DNA from 3 places in the Pseudarthrobacter sp. S3 genome. Region 3 is predicted to be linked to each of the others. Evidence: riboswitches for the same ligand, from Rfam matches in the RefSeq annotation. Region 3 holds a riboswitch; each other region holds the start of a gene.
What was found. A riboswitch is a leader RNA that binds a small molecule or an ion and turns the genes downstream of it on or off. The one in region 3 is predicted to bind S-adenosylmethionine.
Positions count from the first base shown of each region.

Region 1 (5,522 bases), 1.3 Mb from region 3:
CAGTCCGCGGCCGGGCGATCCAAACCGTGGTGAGGCCGGCCAGCACAAAGCTGCCAGCCACATTGATTCCCAGGGTGGTCAAGGGAATTGTCCCCGCGGCTTCCGGAAACGCGAGTCCCAGGCCGTACCGGAGTTCGGTTCCGGCCAGGCCGCCCGTCGCCACGGCCACCCAGGCCTGCCATGCCGGCGCGCGGGTGTTCGTCATTCAGGTGCCACTGAGGGTGCAGCCGGTGTGGGGGTGGTCGCTGTGGACCCAGAGCGCAGCGGTGACTTCATCCGCGAGATCATAATCTCGCTTCCTGCCGGGGCTGCTGATCCGCACCACCAGCGCGCCGCCGAACGGCTTGCGGCCCACGACCTCCACCTCGGCATCGAGATCGATTTCCTCGGCGGAAAGATACCGGAGCAGATCCGGGTTCTCGTCGCTGATGCGGGTGATCCGGCCGGTGTGTCCGAGATCGAGTTCGCCGAGCAGATGGGCCTTCGGCAGCAGCACCGTGCCGTCCGCGGCGGGGATCGGGTCGCCGTGCGGGTCGCGTTGCGGGTTGCCGAGTTTCGTCGCCATGCGCTCGATAAACGTGTCCGACACCGCATGCTCAAGCAATTCGGCTTCGTCGTGGACTTCGTCCCAGCTGTAGCCGAACTCCTGGACGAGGTAGGTCTCAATAAGCCGGTGCCGGCGCACCATGGACAGTGCCAGCTGGACACCGGAGTCCGTGAGGGTGATGGCGCTGTAGGGCTTGTGGTCCACCAGGCCCTGGTCCTTGAGCTTGCGGACCATCTCTGAGACCGAAGAATTGGCCACCCCCAGGCGCTGCGCGAGCTGGGAGGACGTAATTGGTTTATCCTGCCACTCCGTGAAGCCGTAGATGACCTTGACGTAGTCCTCGATCGAGGAGGAGGGCGCGCTGGTCTTCACGCCTCCAAGCCTACCCGGTGGTCTGCGCCCGTCACGCCTTCGCTGCCCGCCACGTCAGCGTCAGGTACGGCAGGCTGATGTCCCCTTCCACGGCGTGCCCCAGATGCGTGTGCAGATACCAGTCCAGATTGGCCAGGACCTTGCTGCGGGTGGCTTCGCCAGCGCTCAGGTAGTAGCTGCGGGACTTCGTTAGTTCCATGATGTCCGCCGTGCTGAGGCTGTCCTCCCACCCCGCCACATGGCTTTGGAGGCCTTCAAACTCCGGGCCCACCACCGGTCGGAAGCCGGGCTTGTAGACGTCGCCTGCGTGCATGATGCGGGACAACCGGTGGACCCACGGCACGGACGTGTCCAGCTGGTTCCAGATCAGGGCCATGGTTCCGCCGGGCCGCAGGATCCGCGCCAGTTCGGTGCTCGCTGGAAGCGGATCGCACCAGTGCCAGGCCTGCGCAACGCTCACGACGTCGAACGAGGACTCAGGGAGGCCGGTGGCCTCTGCGGTCCCCGGGGTCGCGTAAACCCCCGGGTAGTGTGCCCGCAGCTGGTCCAGCATGTCCGGGGACGGGTCCACGGCGGAAACCGCCAGGCCGCGTTCCATCAGCAGGGCGGTGAACTTGCCGGTCCCGGCGCCCACGTCCACTGCGTCTTTGGCTCCGGAAGGGATCAGCCAGTCCGCTGATTCGGCGGGGTAGCCAGGGCGTACGCGCTGGTAATGTTCGCCGCCGTCCTGGAAACTCTGCCCGAGTTCCAGGCGGCGTCCGTGCTCAAGCCTGGGGCCACCCCGTGCCACGTCCGGCCTCCTTCAACTCTGCCAATGCCGTATCCGTCGAATTTACCGTATAGGCCTCCACCCGGTGGGTGGCCGTCAGATCAGGAGGTACAGGACGAAAGGCTCAGTCAGTCGTCAAGGCACGGAGCCGCGCCGGCCGTACCCGGCGTGTTGGGCGCCCAGTGCGGGTAGGTGCGGGTGTCGTTAGCCGGAACCCAGCGGCCCGCGTCCACCACGTAGTCCCAGCCCAGGCCGGTCCGGCGGAGTTGCTCCAGGCCTGCAAGGAGCCGCTGGGCATCCTCCAGCCGGGAGCCCACGCCGAAGCTGGCCCGCAGCGAACCGGAGGGAAGGCCGAGGCGCTTGAGGAGTGGGTGCGCGCAAAAGCGGCCGTCCCGGAGGCCAACTCCGTGCTCGGCCGACAGGTACGCGGCCACGAGTCCGGCGTCGTATCCTGCCACGGAGAAGTTCACCACGCCGATGGTGCCGGTGTCGGCGTCCGTATCCGAGAAGATCTGGTGCACGGTGACGCCGTCGATCTTCCCGAGCCCGTCAACCAGGAATGACCGGATGGCCGCTTCGTGGGCGTGCCAGCGGTCCTGGTCCAAGGATGCGATGACCTGGGTGGCCCGTGCCAGGGTAGCCGCACCCAGGACGTTGGGGGAGCCTCCCTCGTGCCGGGCCGGGCCGGTGGCCCAGCTGACGCCGTCGAGCTTGGCCTCGCGGACGGCGCCGCCGCCGGCCAGATGGGGAGTACCGGCGTCGAGCCAGTCCGTGCGGCCCACCAGGACCCCGGAGCCGAAGGGCGCGTAGAGCTTGTGGCCGGAGAAGGCAAGGTAGTCGACGTCGTCGGTGCTGATATTGATGCGTCGGTGCGGCGCCAACTGCGCGGCGTCCACCACGATCCGCGCCCCGTACTCATGGGCGAGGGCGGCCAGGGCATTGACCGGCAGGATCTCGCCGGTGACGTTGGAGGCGCCCGTGACCGCGAGGAGACTGACGTTGCCCTGCTCAAGTTCGGCGCGCAGGACCTCAAGGGTCCCCACGATGGTGTCCGCGGCGACGACGCTGCGGTGCGGGACGCCCTGCCACGGCAGGAGGTTGGCGTGGTGCTCGATGTCCAGGTAGAGGACATCTCCATCCGGCCGGCCATCCGTCGCTGGCAGGCAACCTGCGAGCAGGTTCAGCGAGTCGGTGGTGTTCCGGGTGAAGATGACGGAGTCGTCCGGGCGTCCGCCCACAAAATCGCGCACGATGTTCCGGGCGTTCTCGTAGACAGAGGTGCTGATCTGCGACGCAAAGCCCGCGCCGCGGTGGACGCTGGCGTAGAACGGCAGGATCTCGTTGAGGTAGGCGGACACCACGGAGAGGGCAGGAGCGGATGCGCCGTAGTCCAGGTTTGCGTAGCGGACATGGCCGCCCTGGATCAACGGTGCCTGGATTTCCGCGCCGGTGACGGCGGATAGGGGGCGTCCGGAGACCGTAGCGGCATCGTGGATCAGCGCAGCGGCGTTGTTGGGGGAAAAACTGGCGGGGGAGACGGTGGCAGTTGTCAAGGAGACCTCACTCTAAAAGGACTCCCGGTACCGGGAATCCGCGCTTGCCGTGTCCATTCCGGACCGGCCTGGTCGTCACCCGGGGCACCCCACCGCGAATGGAGGGTTGCCGGCCAGCAAACCGGGGTTTAGCGCTGGCACTCGTGACCTGTTAAGAGCGTAGAACATGTGCCGGGGCGAGAAGGAAGCCCGCCCCAATGTTAAGGGCTTTGTTACGCACGTTTGAGGAATGGAATATTTGTCGAAGATACGACGGCGGACGCCCCAATCAGGGGGCGTCCGCCGTCGATAATTCGTAAAACGACCTAAAGAAGGTCGTCCAGATCCGGGTTCAGCCGCTTGAGGACTTCGGAGTGCAGGATGGAATTCGTGGCCAGGGCGTTGCCGCCGAACGGTCCGTCCTGGCCCTCCAGGGAGGTGAAGCGGCCGCCGGCTTCGACCACGATGGGCACCAGTGCGGCCATGTCGTACAGATTCAGTTCCGGTTCGCAGGCGATGTCAACGGCACCTTCGGCCACCATGCAGTAGGACCAGAAATCGCCATAGGCGCGTGTTCGCCACACGTCTTCGGTCAGTCCCAGGAATTCATCCAGGTTGCCGCGTTCCTTCCAGCCGCCCAGGCTGGAATAAGACAGGGAGGCATCCGAGAGCTTGGAGACGTCCGAGACCCGGAGCCGCGTTGCGGCCGCGAGGGACTTGCCCATGTAGGCGCCGGAACCCTTGGCGGCCCACCAGCGCTTGCCCAGCGCGGGTGCACTGACCACTCCCACCACGGGTTCGCCTTCGTCCACGAGGGCTATCAGGGTGGCCCACACCGGGACGCCGCGGACAAAGTTCTTGGTGCCGTCGATGGGATCAATGATCCAGCGGCGGGAGCCATGGCCCGAACTGCCGAATTCCTCGCCCAGCACGGCGTCGCGGGGACGCGAGCGGGACAGCTGGCCGCGGATGGCTTCCTCCGCGGACTTGTCCGCGTCCGTGACCGGCGTCAGGTCCGGCTTGGTCTCGATGCGGAGGTCCAGTGCCTTGAAGCGGCTCATGGTCTGGTCATCCACGGAATCTGCCAGCACATGGGCAAGGCGCAGGTCATCGTTGTAGCTCGAAGCGGGTTGGATCATGGTTACAAACTACCGTCTCCGGGCCGTGGGGTTGGGGACGTCGGCTTTTGGCCGCTAGCCTATGCTGCCCAGTTCCTTGGTTTCCTGGCCAACCAGGCGCGGATCAGTGCCGAGCAGCCGCCGCAGGGATGCTAGCCGGGCCGGGCCGGTGGGGCCCGCTTGACCGGCCGCCACCCAGGAATCCACACCGCAGTTGACAGCCGAGGTGTTGTGCTTGCAACCACGCTCGCAGGCATCCGTGCCCGGTTCCAGGTCCGGGAAGGACCGCAGGATCCGGTCAGGGTCCACATGGGCCAGACCGAACGAACGGATGCCAGGGGTATCGATGATCCAGCTTCCGGCGGGAGCTCCCGTCAGCTTCAGGGCAAGGGCCGACGACGACGTGTGGCGGCCGCGGCCGGTCACCGCGTTCACACCACCGGTGGCCCGTTCGGCCCCGGTGAGCGCATTGACCATGGTGGACTTGCCCACGCCGGAATGGCCCAGCATCACCGAGACCTTGCCCTCGAGGTACGCGCGGAGCTGCGAAACCGCGTCTCCGTCCAGGCGGGCAGAGAGGCCGTCATCGGAGCGGGCATCAATACCTGAGGCCTCGGAGTCCGACGTACGGCTGATGATCACCGGGAAGTCCAGGTGTTCGTAGTTGGACAACAGTTCCGCGGGATCCCTGACATCCGCCTTGGTGACGAGCAGCAGCGGCTCGATGCCGGCGTCGTACGCGGCCACCAGGGCACGGTCAATGAAGCCGGTGCGTGGCTCCGGGTTTGCGGCGGCCACCACCACCACCAGCTGATCGGCGTTGGCCACCACCGCACGCTCGATCGGATCAGTGTCATCGGCGCTGCGGCGCAGCAAGGTCCGGCGTTCCTGGATCCGGACCAGCCGGGCCAGCGTGTCGGGCTCCCCGGACACATCGCCGACAAGGGAGACGAAGTCGCCGGCCACCACGGGGGAGCGGCGCAGTTCGCGGGCCCTCGCGGCGATGATGATCCGTTCGTCGCCCGAGTCCTCACCGACGACGGCGGTGTACCGGCCGCGGTCCACGGTGATGATGCGGCCCGTGACGGCGTCGTCGTGGCTGGGGCGGTCCTTCGTGCGCGGCCGGGAGCCCTTTTTGCTGGGCCGGATCCGGACGTCGGACTCGTCCCAGGAATCAGTGCTGC
Region 1 covers NZ_CP189583.1:2,787,141-2,792,662, reverse strand. Annotated here, with positions in the region: gene ACQCSV_RS13380 (CrcB family protein) at 1-205, opposite strand, end outside; gene ACQCSV_RS13375 (metal-dependent transcriptional regulator) at 206-919, opposite strand; gene ACQCSV_RS13370 (class I SAM-dependent methyltransferase) at 951-1,709, opposite strand; gene ACQCSV_RS13365 (aminotransferase class V-fold PLP-dependent enzyme) at 1,817-3,241, opposite strand; SAM riboswitch class IV at 3,277-3,390, opposite strand; gene hisN (histidinol-phosphatase) at 3,547-4,359, opposite strand; gene rsgA (ribosome small subunit-dependent GTPase A) at 4,414-5,522, opposite strand, start outside; gene aroA (3-phosphoshikimate 1-carboxyvinyltransferase) at 5,513-5,522, opposite strand, start outside.
Region 1: another riboswitch for S-adenosylmethionine. It lies ahead of ACQCSV_RS13365 (aminotransferase class V-fold PLP-dependent enzyme); the one in region 3 lies ahead of metX (homoserine O-acetyltransferase MetX).

Region 2 (5,522 bases), 1.6 Mb from region 3:
CGACGTCGTCACCGTCCTGGTGCCGGAGGGGACCGAAGGCGCTGCCCGGCTGGAGACCGAAGCGGCAGGAGCCGAGCCCATCAGCACCTGGCTGCCGCTGCGGCCCTTCGAGACGGCCACGATTCTGTACACATCCGGGACCACCGGCAAGCCCAAGGGCGCCTTGGGCAGCCACTTCGCCCTTGTGGAACAGACCAATACGCTGCTGACCAGCACGTTTGACCTCCGCCGCGGTGACGTCATCTTCGGCGGACTGCCGATGTTCCACACCTTCGGCCAGACGTGCGTCCTCAACACCGGGCTGCGGGCGGGGGCCACCATCGTGATGCTGCCCAAGTTCCGCGGGGACGCAGCCCTGGATGCCCTCGCCCGGCACAACATCAATGTCTTCTTCGGCGTGCCCACCATGTACATCGCCATGCTCGAAGCCGCCCGCACCAACACCGGCCGGTCCAACGCCCTGCGCTACTGCATCTCCGGCGGCGCGTCCCTGCCGGTGGCGGTGATGGACAGGTTCAAGACGGAATTCGGCTCGGACATTTACGAAGGCTACGGCCTGACCGAGACGTCCCCGGTTGCCACCTTCAACCATGTAGGCAAAGCGCCGCGGCCCGGAACGGTCGGCCAGGCCATTTGGGGAGTCCAGGTGGAGATCGCCCGCGCGGACGTCCAAGATGCCATCGAACTGCTGCCCACGGGCGAGTTAGGCGAGCTGGTGGTCCGGGGGCACAACCTCTTCACGGGCTACCTCAACCGGCCCGAAGCCACCGCCGAGGCTGTGGTGGACGGCTGGTTCCGGACCGGCGACCTGGGCACCAAGGACGGGGACGGCTACCTCCGGATCCTGGACCGGAAGAAGGAGATGATCATCCGGAACGGCTTCAACGTCTACCCGCGCGAGGTAGAGGAAGTCCTCAGCCGGCACGAGGCAGTCCTGAGCGTTGCCGTCTATGGCGTCCCCGACGAAACCCATGGGCAGGAGGTGGCGGCCGCCGTCGTCCTCAATCCGGGCAGCAGCGCCACCGTTGATGAGTTGCGGGACTTCGCCGCCGCGGAATTGGCGGCCTATAAGTATCCGCGGATCATTACCCTAGTCACCGAATTCCCCACCGGCCCCAGCGGCAAGGTCCTCAAGCGCGAACTCACCGCCCGGTACAGCGCCGCCCATACTCCAACAGGGTGATCAGGCGGGAATGATGCGGGACAGGAAACACGCGTTGGTTACGGAACATGACGACGGCGGCGGTGCGGCGGGGCGGGGCGAGTGTTACGTTTTTCGGGAGTAATGAGAACCGGCGCCAAGCCCTGACTGGCCGGTCGGCAACCCTCCCTTTCGCGGCGGGGTGCCTCAGGTGAATACTCGGCATATCGACCCATTCGAGCTGCAAGCGTGAAAGAAGGAGTTCCGTCGTGCCTAACGCCCCCGCCCCTGACCCTGCCCCCGAAGAAAAACTGTCGTACCGGCTTGTCACCGGGCCGGACGACAGGTCTTTCTGTGAACGGATTTCCACTGCCCTGGCCGAAGGGTATGTCCTGCACGGCAGCCCCGCCGCCACGTTCAACGGCACCAGCGTGATTGTTGCGCAGGCACTGATCCTCCCGGCAGCCATCGCAACGGCGGACGCCGCCGTGGCCACCGCCGTTGAAGACCTCGATTTCGACGGCGAGGGCCACGCATGAGCTACGCCGGAGACCTCACCCCGCACGAAGCCTGGGCCAAGCTGGAGCAGGGCGCCATTATGGTGGACGTACGGACCGAAGGCGAATGGGCCCACATCGGCATCCCCGACACCAAGGCCACGGACCACGATCCCCTGTTCATCCCGTGGACCTTCCCCGGCGGCATCCCCAACCCGGATTTCATCACCGACCTGACACAGCAGGCACCGGAGGACGACGGCGCCGAACTGGTGTTCCTCTGCCGCTCGGGCCAGCGCTCCATCGCCGCCGCCATCGCCGCGACGCAGGCCGGCTTCACCGCTTACAACGTCCTTGAGGGTTTCGAAGGCGAGACGGACCGCTACGGCGAGCGCACCGTCAACGGCTGGAAGAACCGCGGCCTCCCCACCAACCTGGGAATAGCCAAGTGACCTTCAACCCAGACGCCGCCGGCTGGAGCGCCGAAACGCAGGCCGTCCGCGGCGGGCTGGACCGCACCAACTTCCAGGAGACCACCGAGCCGGTCTTCCTGAACTCCGGCTTCGTCTACGAGTCCGCTGCCGCCGCCGAGCGCGCCTTCACCGGCGAGGACGAACGCTTCGTCTACTCCCGGTACGGCAACCCGTCCGTGGCCACCTTCCAGGAACGCCTTCGCCTGCTCGAAGGCACCGAAGCGTGCTTTGCGACGGCATCTGGGATGTCAGCGGTCTTCACCGCCCTGGGCGCCCTGCTGGCGGCCGGGGACCGGGTGGTTGCCGCGCGTTCACTGTTCGGTTCCTGCTTTGTGATCCTGAACGAGATCCTGCCGCGCTGGGGCGTGGAAACCGTGTTCGTTGACGGCCCGGACCTCGAACAGTGGGCTGCTGCGCTGTCGGAACCCACCACCGCAGTGTTCTTCGAATCGCCATCCAACCCGATGCAGGAAATCGTGGACATCGCTGCGGTCAGCGAACTGGCGCACGCCGCCGGGGCCACCGTCGTCGTCGACAACGTCTTCGCCACTCCCCTGCTGCAGCGCTGCGGCCAGCTGGGCGCGGACGTGATTGTGTACTCCGGCACCAAGCACATCGACGGCCAGGGACGCGTCCTGGGCGGAGCCATCCTGGGCACCAAGGATTTCATTGACGGCCCGGTCAAGCAGCTCATGCGGCACACCGGCCCGGCCCTCTCCGCGTTCAATGCCTGGGTGCTGACCAAAGGCCTGGAGACCATGGCGCTGCGCGTGAATCACTCCTCCGCGTCCGCGCTGCGGCTGGCCAAATGGCTCGAAAAGCAGCCGGCAGTCAGCTGGGTTAAGTACCCGCTGCTCAAGTCCCACCCGCAGTACGAACTTGCCGCCAAGCAGATGAAGGCCGGCGGCACCGTCCTCACGCTGGAACTTGCGACGACGGGTGGCCGCTCGGGCAAAGAAGCCGCCTTTGCGCTGCTGGACGCCTTGCGGATCATCGACATCTCCAACAACCTGGGCGATTCCAAGTCCCTCATCACCCATCCGGCCACCACCACGCACCGCGCCATGGGTCCCGAAGGCCGCGCCGCCATCGGGCTCAGCGACGGTGTGGTGCGGCTGTCCGTGGGCCTGGAGGACGTGGACGACCTCATTGGCGACCTGGAGCAGGCCTTGAAGCACATCTGACGGCAGGCGGCGGCCGGTTCAGGCGCCTGGCTGGCGCAGCTCCCGGGAGGCCGTCTCCCGGACGGCGGCCGTCAGCTGGTTGAGCACCGGGGAGTCGATTTTCCAGCGCTGCCAGTACAAGGACACGTCAACGGGGCTCGCGGAGGCCAGCTCCACGAGGGCGCCGCTGCGGAGGTCTGCCAGGCACTGTTGCTCCGGCAGCAGCCCCCATCCCAGTCCCAGCCGGATGGCCTGGGCGAACTCGGCCGACGACGGCACATAGTGCCGCGGTGCGGTCAGTTCCGCGCCGGTCCTCGTGCGGAAGAACCCGTCCTGCAGGTCATCCTTTCGGTCAAAGTCCACCACCGGGGCGTGGCTCCCTGCAACAAGTTCCGGCCCTTCGGGCCACCAGCGCCGGAGGTAGCCGGGACTTGCCACCGCACGGTACCGCAGGGAACCCAGCGCTTCCACGCTGCAGCCCTGAACCGGTTCCGGCGTTGCGGTAACCGCGGCCATCACCGATCCCGTCCGCAGGAGCTGGGTGGAATGCTGTTCATCCTCCCTGCGGAGTTCGAAGCAAGCGCCGAGGTCTGGCGGAAGACTTGCCAAGGCAGGCATGAACCAGGTGGAGAGTGAGTCCGCGTTCACCACCAAGGGGATGGGCGCCGTCGGCCGGTCACGGCTCGCCCCTAGCTCCTGCTGGGCGTCCCATTCGAGCTGCCGGACCTGCCTGGCGAACCGCAGGATGGCTTCCCCGGCAGTTGTGGGCCGGACGGGGTTGGTGCGCTGCAACAGGATCTGGCCGGCCGCGTCCTCCATCGCCTTGAGCCGTTGGGAAATTGCCGACGGCGTGACGTACAGGCTCCGCGCCGCCGCCTCAAGCGTCCCCTCGTCCACCACCGCCGCGAAAGTCCGGAGCTGCTCAAACTGGAACATCTTCATTAGATTTCCTTAATAGAGCTAAGAATATTTAGCTGGAGTAATCCTACGTCCGGCCCGTACGTTGGAGGATATGGATCTGACTGCACTTATAGGCCCCACCGCGCTGGGCTTCAGCACGGGCCTCGCCCTGATCGTGGCCATCGGCAGCCAGAACGCCTTCGTGCTCCGGCAGGGCATCCGCGGCGAGCATGTGGCCGCCGTCGTCCTAATCTGCAGCGTCTCCGATGCGCTACTCATCGCTGCGGGCATCGCCGGAGTGGGCGCGCTGCTCCAGTCGAGCCCCGTGATCGTGGACGTGGTCCGGTTTGCCGGAGCCGCCTTCCTGGTGGGCTACGGCATCTTGGCCGCGCGCCGGGCACTGCGTCCGGGGGCGTTGACGGCATCGGCGCGCCAGCCCGCCGTCGGCCTCGGCGCCGCCCTCAGCACGGTGCTGGCCCTGACCTGGCTCAACCCGCACGTCTACCTGGACACCGTGCTGCTGCTCGGATCGGTGGCCAACCAGCAGGCGCACGATGTGCGATGGTGGTTCGGTGCCGGGGCCATAGCCGCCAGCATCGCCTGGTTCAGCGCGCTGGGATTCGGTGCCAGGGTCCTCCGGCCTTTCTTCGCGCGGCCCGCCTCGTGGCGCATCCTGGACGGGCTCGTCACTGCGGTTATGCTCACGCTGGGTGTGCGCCTGGCTGTCGGTGCGTGACGTCCATGTTCCTTAGCGCGCACGGACACTGACGTTGACCTTGGAGACGGTGCGGCGTAACTTCATGGTCACCACCGCGATGTCGCTGGGCCAACGCATCCGCCGGACCGAAAGCCAGCCATGAATGGAAACCAGCAAGTGCACGGCAACAAGCCATTTCAAAAGGCCGGAGCCGTCATCGTCGCGGCGGGCACTTGCTGGGGACTGGGGATTTCGTTCGTGGGGAACGTGCATGCCACCCGCGACCCGGCCACCAGGCTGGCCATGCTGGAGCGCCACCGAGGCCTCTGGATAGCCGGACAATTCCTGGCAGCCGCCGGAACCATGGCCGTTCCCGTTGGATTCGTCCGGTTCGCCCAATCCGTCCGGCCGGGCCCCGCCAACGGCCTCGCCAGGACGCTGGCTGCCGCCGCAGCCGCCGCCCTGCTCGCCGGCGCGCCCTTGTTTGTGGTGGCCCTTGCGAACCGCGCAACGGACCTGGAGAGGTTCGCCTATCGGCGGGGCTCAAACTGGACATTCCTTACATACTCAGGGCTGCATATCGGCGGGCTCGCGGCCCTGGGGGCGGGACTCCTGCTATTGCCGCTGAAACCCTGGACCGGCATCACGGCG
Region 2 covers NZ_CP189583.1:3,903,845-3,909,366, forward strand. Annotated here, with positions in the region: gene ACQCSV_RS18805 (long-chain-fatty-acid--CoA ligase) at 1-1,183, shown strand, start outside; SAM riboswitch class IV at 1,282-1,397, shown strand; gene ACQCSV_RS18810 (DUF1737 domain-containing protein) at 1,411-1,680, shown strand; gene ACQCSV_RS18815 (rhodanese-like domain-containing protein) at 1,677-2,090, shown strand; gene ACQCSV_RS18820 (O-succinylhomoserine sulfhydrylase) at 2,087-3,295, shown strand; gene ACQCSV_RS18825 (LysR family transcriptional regulator ArgP) at 3,314-4,216, opposite strand; gene ACQCSV_RS18830 (LysE/ArgO family amino acid transporter) at 4,287-4,910, shown strand; gene ACQCSV_RS18835 (hypothetical protein) at 4,923-5,144, opposite strand; gene ACQCSV_RS18840 (hypothetical protein) at 5,130-5,522, shown strand, end outside.
Region 2: another riboswitch for S-adenosylmethionine. It lies ahead of ACQCSV_RS18810 (DUF1737 domain-containing protein); the one in region 3 lies ahead of metX (homoserine O-acetyltransferase MetX).

Region 3 (5,522 bases):
GCATGCCCCTGGCCATCTTCGCCAGCTCGATGCTCCGCGGCACCTACCACCTGTACCAGGGCTTCGGGCCGTTCATCGGCAACGCCGTGATGGGTGTGGTGTTCGCCTGGCTCTACACGAGGACCAAACGGGTGATGCCGCTCGTCATCGCGCACGCGCTGCTGGACATCGTGGCGTTCGTGGGCTTCAGCCTCTTTGGCCGGGCCGTGGGACTGGGGTAAGAGGGCCGTTGTTCCCATGCCGCACCGTGCACTGAATAAGGTCCGGCTTAAAAGGTTTCGGCCGCCATCGGTGGGTGGCATCATTGGCTCCCGCTGATGGCGGCCGAAGCTTTGAACGAGCAATCAGATGGTGACTGCTCCGGTAGAGGTTTCGAAGGTCACTGACAGGATTCCAGGGGTTCCATGCGGAGCCACCCAGTCAACGGCGACGTCCTCCAGGGGCTTTTCGACGGGTTCACCCAGCCATTCCGTCACGCGTGCGGCGGAACCGGCTATGGTCAGGCAGCTCATCTTGACGTTGCTTTCATAGGCATTTGACGGGTGCAGGGCGGGGTCGCCCGCCCACTTGAGCATGTACGGGACCTGCGGGTCCGCGATCAGGCCCAGGATGCCGATCTGCTTCCAGACCAGCTCGCGGCCGTCCGGGAACTTGCGGTTGCCGTTGACGGCAGCACGGCCCAGCCGGTCTTCGAACGGAGCGAGGTCGTCCACTTCGACGCACCAGCCCATCCAGCCGCCGCCGGCTTCGGACCGGGCCCGGACAGCCTGCCCGAAGGGGGCCTTGTCCGATGCCGGGTGGTTCAGGACCTCCACAACTTCCAGGTATTTGTGGCCGGCCAGGGGAATAATCATGTTCCGGGTTCCAAACCGGGGGTGCACCCCGCCCTTCACGGCTTCAACGCCGAGGGCGGACGAAATACGTTCGGTGGTGGCAACGAGGCCATCTTGTTCACAGGCGTAAGAGACGTGATCCATGCGCATGCCATCATCTTGGCACTTTGTGATCCGGCTCTCAGCTAAGGGTAGCCTTACCGGAATCCGTTGCGTCACGAGTGGACATTCCGCCGGAATGCAGGAGAAGGACCGGCCAGCTGACCACCTTCGTCACAATCCTGTTCCTGTCCGGGAAAGTCTTCCTACACTGAACGCAACGGAGTTGTGCCACACCACGTCAAGGAGCATTGAATGTCGAACGCATGGTCTTTCGAAACCCGCCAGATCCACGCTGGCCAGGAACCGGACAGCGCCACCGGCGCGCGGGCGCTCCCAATTTACCAGACGACGTCGTTCGTTTTCCCGAGTGCCGAAAGCGCCGCCAACCGGTTTGCCCTCGCAGAACTCGCACCGATCTACACCAGAATCGGCAACCCCACGCAGGACGCCGTGGAACAGCGGATTGCCAGCCTTGAGGGCGGGCTCGCTGCACTGCTGTTGAGCTCGGGACAGGCCGCCGAAGCCTTTGCCATCCTGAACATTGCCGAAGCCGGGGATCACGTGGTGGCCAGCCCCAGCCTGTACGGCGGGACGTACAACCTCCTGGCGCACACCCTCAAGAAGTTCGGCATATCCGTCACGTTTGTGGCTGACCCGGACAACCTCGACCAGTGGCGCGATGCCGTCCAGCCCAACACCAAGCTCTTCTTCGGCGAGGTGGTCTCCAACCCGCGGCAGGACGTGCTGGACATCGAAGGCGTGTCCGGGGTAGCTCATGACGCCGGCGTCCCCCTGATTGTGGACAGCACCCTGTCCACCCCGTACCTCATCCGCCCGCTCGAATGGGGCGCGGACATTGTGGTCCACTCCGCCACCAAGTATCTGGGCGGCCATGGTTCCGCGATCGCGGGCGTGATCGTGGACTCCGGAAAGTTCGACTTCGGCGCGGACCCGGAACGGTTCCCGGGCTTCAACACCCCGGACCCCAGCTACAACGGGCTGGTGTATGCCCGGGACCTCGGTGCCGGCGGTGCCCTGGGTGCCAACCTGTCCTACATCCTCAAGGCCCGGGTGCAGCTGCTGCGCGACCTCGGCTCGGCAGTGTCACCCTTCAACGCATTCCTCATCGCCCAGGGCTTGGAAACGCTGAGCCTGCGGGTGGAGCGGCACGTGGCCAACGCCGTCGATGTTGCCCAGTGGCTTGAGGCAAGGGACGACGTCGAATCTGTCGCCTATGCCGGTCTGGCCTCCAGCCCCTGGTATGAGCGCGGCCGCAAATACGGCCCCAAAGGCACCGGGGCGGTGGTCTCATTCAACCTGGCCGGCGGCGCGGAGGCCGGGAAACGCTTCGTGGATGCCCTGGAACTGCACTCCCACGTTGCGAACATCGGGGACGTCCGTTCACTGGTGATCCACCCGGCATCGACCACGCACAGCCAGCTCTCGCCGGAGCAGCAGGTCATCGCCGGGGTCACGCCGGGACTCGTCCGCCTGTCCGTGGGCATCGAACACATCGATGACATCCTGGCCGACCTCGAGGCCGGGTTCCGGGCAGCCAAGGGTGCAGCGGACCCCAACAAAGACGCGGTGGGCCCGCAGGAGTAGGGCTTCAGCGAAGTCACAACCAGTCACACGCTTAGCAATAGACCGGGGCTGTTCGTACACTCGAAGTAGGTCATGAGTGCCAGCGACAGCCCCGGCTTGCTGGCCGGCAACCCTCTTTTGCGGCGGGGTGCCCCGGGTGAGGACCTGGCCTGCCGGTCAATTGACGGTGGGCAAGCGCTTAGAAAAGGTCCTTCCATGACGATTACGATTTCCCGTACTGCAGCACCCGGAAACGGCGTGGTCCGTTACGCCAGCATCGGCGGACTTGAGCTCGAAGCCGGCGGTTACCTCCCGGACGTCACCCTGGGCTATGAAACGTGGGGAACCCTCAACGCGGACGGCTCCAACGCCGTCCTGATTGAACACGCCCTGACCGGCAGCACGCACGTGACGCGCGGCGACAGCGACGAGCCAGGCTGGTGGGAGCAACTGGCCGGACCCGGTGCACCGGTGGACACCGACCGGTTCTTTGTGGTCTCCATCAACGTCGTTGGTGGCTGTTACGGCTCCACCGGGCCATCCTCGGTTGCCCCCGACGGCAAGCCATGGGGGTCGCGGTTTCCGTTGGTAACGCTGCGGGACACCACGGCGGCTGAGGCCAGGCTGGCTGACCAGCTGGGCATCCCGAGCTGGTACGCCGTGCTGGGCGGCTCCATGGGCGGCGCGCGGGCATTGGAATGGGCGGTCACCTACCCGGAACGGGTCCAGCGGTGCGCTGTTATCTCGATCGGTGCCGCCAGCACGGCCGAACAGATCGCGTTCGCCCAGGCGCAGACGCTCGCCATCCGCCAGGACAGCAATTTTAACGACGGCGATTACTATGGCGGTCCGCTGCCGGAGGACGGACTGGCCCTGGCGCGGCGCATTGCGCACATCACCTATCGCTCCGCAGAGGAATTTGATGGTCGCTTCGGCCGGTCGGCCCAGCACCCGGAATCGCCATTCCAGGCGGCGGCGCTGGGGGAGCGGGGCCGCTACCAGGTGGAAAGCTATCTGGATTACCAAGGCAAAAAGCTGGTGCGGCGCTTTGATGCCAACAGCTACATCGCCATCACCGACGCCCTGATGAGCCACGATGTCTGCCGCGGGCGGGGTTCCCTGCATGAGGCCTTGGGCCGGGCTACCGCCAGGTTCTTCGTGGCCGCCGTGGACAGTGACCGGCTGTATTTCCCGTCCCAGTCCCGTGAGCTGGCCGACGCGCTCCCGGGTGACGTGGATGTGCACGTTATTGAGGCGCCGATCGGCCACGACGGCTTCCTGACCGAGATTGGCCAGCTCGGCACCCAGCTCCGGAATACGTTCCTGGTCTAAGCAGTTAGCCGTTCATGATGTCGGAGCGGCGCTTCATATAGTCCTCCATGGCCAGCTCGCCGTTGCTGTACTGCTGGTCGAGTTCGGCCAGTTTCCGGGCACGGTATCCCTGCGGGCCCGACGGCGGCAGGGGAATAGCGGGGGCGACAGGCGGCTTCGGTGCTTCCGCGCGCTGCGCCGGCACCGACTGATCATTGGCTTGCGGCTGGCCGTACGGCGGGAACTGCTGGTCTGCAGATGGAATCGGCTGCATGGGCGGCAACGGCTGGCTCGGCGGCAGGGGCTGTGGGCTCATGACCTGGCGGAAGCCGCCACTCATGTAATCCTGCTGCGTATAGCCGTCACGGGGCTGTTTGTTCTGCTGCCCTGGGTACTGTTCGCCGCCTGGAAACTGCTCAGGGTAGCGACCGGAAAAGCTCTGCTCCTGGTTCCGTTTGTTGACGGACTTCCGGTACATCCGCATCGCCATAGGCACCACGAACGACAGAATGATGATCCAGAAAAACAAGCTGTTCACGGTGTAGCGCCTCTCATATGTGTCCTTCCAGCTTAACCCCGGAGTCCACACGCCCGGCCGGGATCCGCAGGAAGGCTCCATCCCGGTTCACGGCATCCTGCACGGCATCGCTGTTCCCTGTGTCATGCCGGCCCGCCGCTAGCGCCGGGCGTCGGCGGTGCCCAGCGGCCCCTCGCCGGATCCCAATGGAACGCCAGGGCCGAACACGGGGCCTGGCATCGGACGTTTTGCGGTGATGCCGTCGCCGGAAGAGCGGTGGCGCAGCCGCCGCACCACCCACGGGACAAAGTACTCGCGGGCCCACACCAGGTCTTCGGAGCGGGCTGCCCGCCACGTGCGGACGGGCAGGGGCTTGGGCCGGAGCGGCTCGAGAGTGTGGTTCACGTTCAGCGAATCCAGCACCATGGCGGCGATGGTGTGGTGTCCCAATGGCGAAAAGTGCAGGCGGTCCTCGTCCCACATCTGCGGATCGTTCAGCTGCTTGAGCGACCACATGTCAGCGATGATGGCGTCATGGCGGGCGGCCACGGTGCGCAGGTTCTCGTTGTAGATGGCCACCTTGCTGCGGATCCGTCCCAGCACCGAGGAGCCGGTATCCGGGCCGTTGAACAGCACCACCGTGGCACCGCCCATGGCCAGGATCTGGACCACTGAATCAAGTTTTTCGGCGAGGGCGTCGGGGTCTCCGCCGGGCCTGATGAGATCGTTGCCGCCGGTGGAAAGGGTTATCAGGTCCGGCTTCAGCGCCAGGCACGGAGCGAGCTGCTGGTCCACGATCTGCTGCAGGAGCCGGCCGCGAACCGCCAGGTTGGCGTAGGCGAAGTCCGTCGGGCCGCGGCCCAGTTCCTCGGCCACCCGGTCGGCCCAGCCGCGGAATCCGCCGGGCCTGGTTGGGTCGGGGTCGCCGATGCCCTCGGTGAATGAATCTCCCATCGCTACATAGCGGCTCCATGGGTGCGCTTCCGTGGCCCTGGGTGGGCTCTGCATGGCTTTCGCGTCATTCACGGTCCTATCCTGCCTCCTCTTTCACAAGCTACGCCACCGTAGGTAGTTACCACCGGGTAACTGTAAGAATGGAAACCATGACTGTCGCCCAAGTATTTCCCGCTCCTGTTGTTCTGTGGTCCCGGCCGGAGGACCAGCGCTCCGGGAAG
Region 3 covers NZ_CP189583.1:1,505,868-1,511,389, forward strand. Annotated here, with positions in the region: gene ACQCSV_RS07225 (CPBP family intramembrane glutamic endopeptidase) at 1-221, shown strand, start outside; gene ACQCSV_RS07230 (VOC family protein) at 345-983, opposite strand; gene ACQCSV_RS07235 (bifunctional o-acetylhomoserine/o-acetylserine sulfhydrylase) at 1,188-2,540, shown strand; SAM riboswitch class IV at 2,609-2,723, shown strand; gene metX (homoserine O-acetyltransferase MetX) at 2,736-3,851, shown strand; gene ACQCSV_RS07245 (hypothetical protein) at 3,856-4,368, opposite strand; gene ACQCSV_RS07250 (hypothetical protein) at 4,388-4,510, shown strand; gene ACQCSV_RS07255 (SGNH/GDSL hydrolase family protein) at 4,507-5,355, opposite strand; gene ACQCSV_RS07260 (phospholipase) at 5,451-5,522, shown strand, end outside.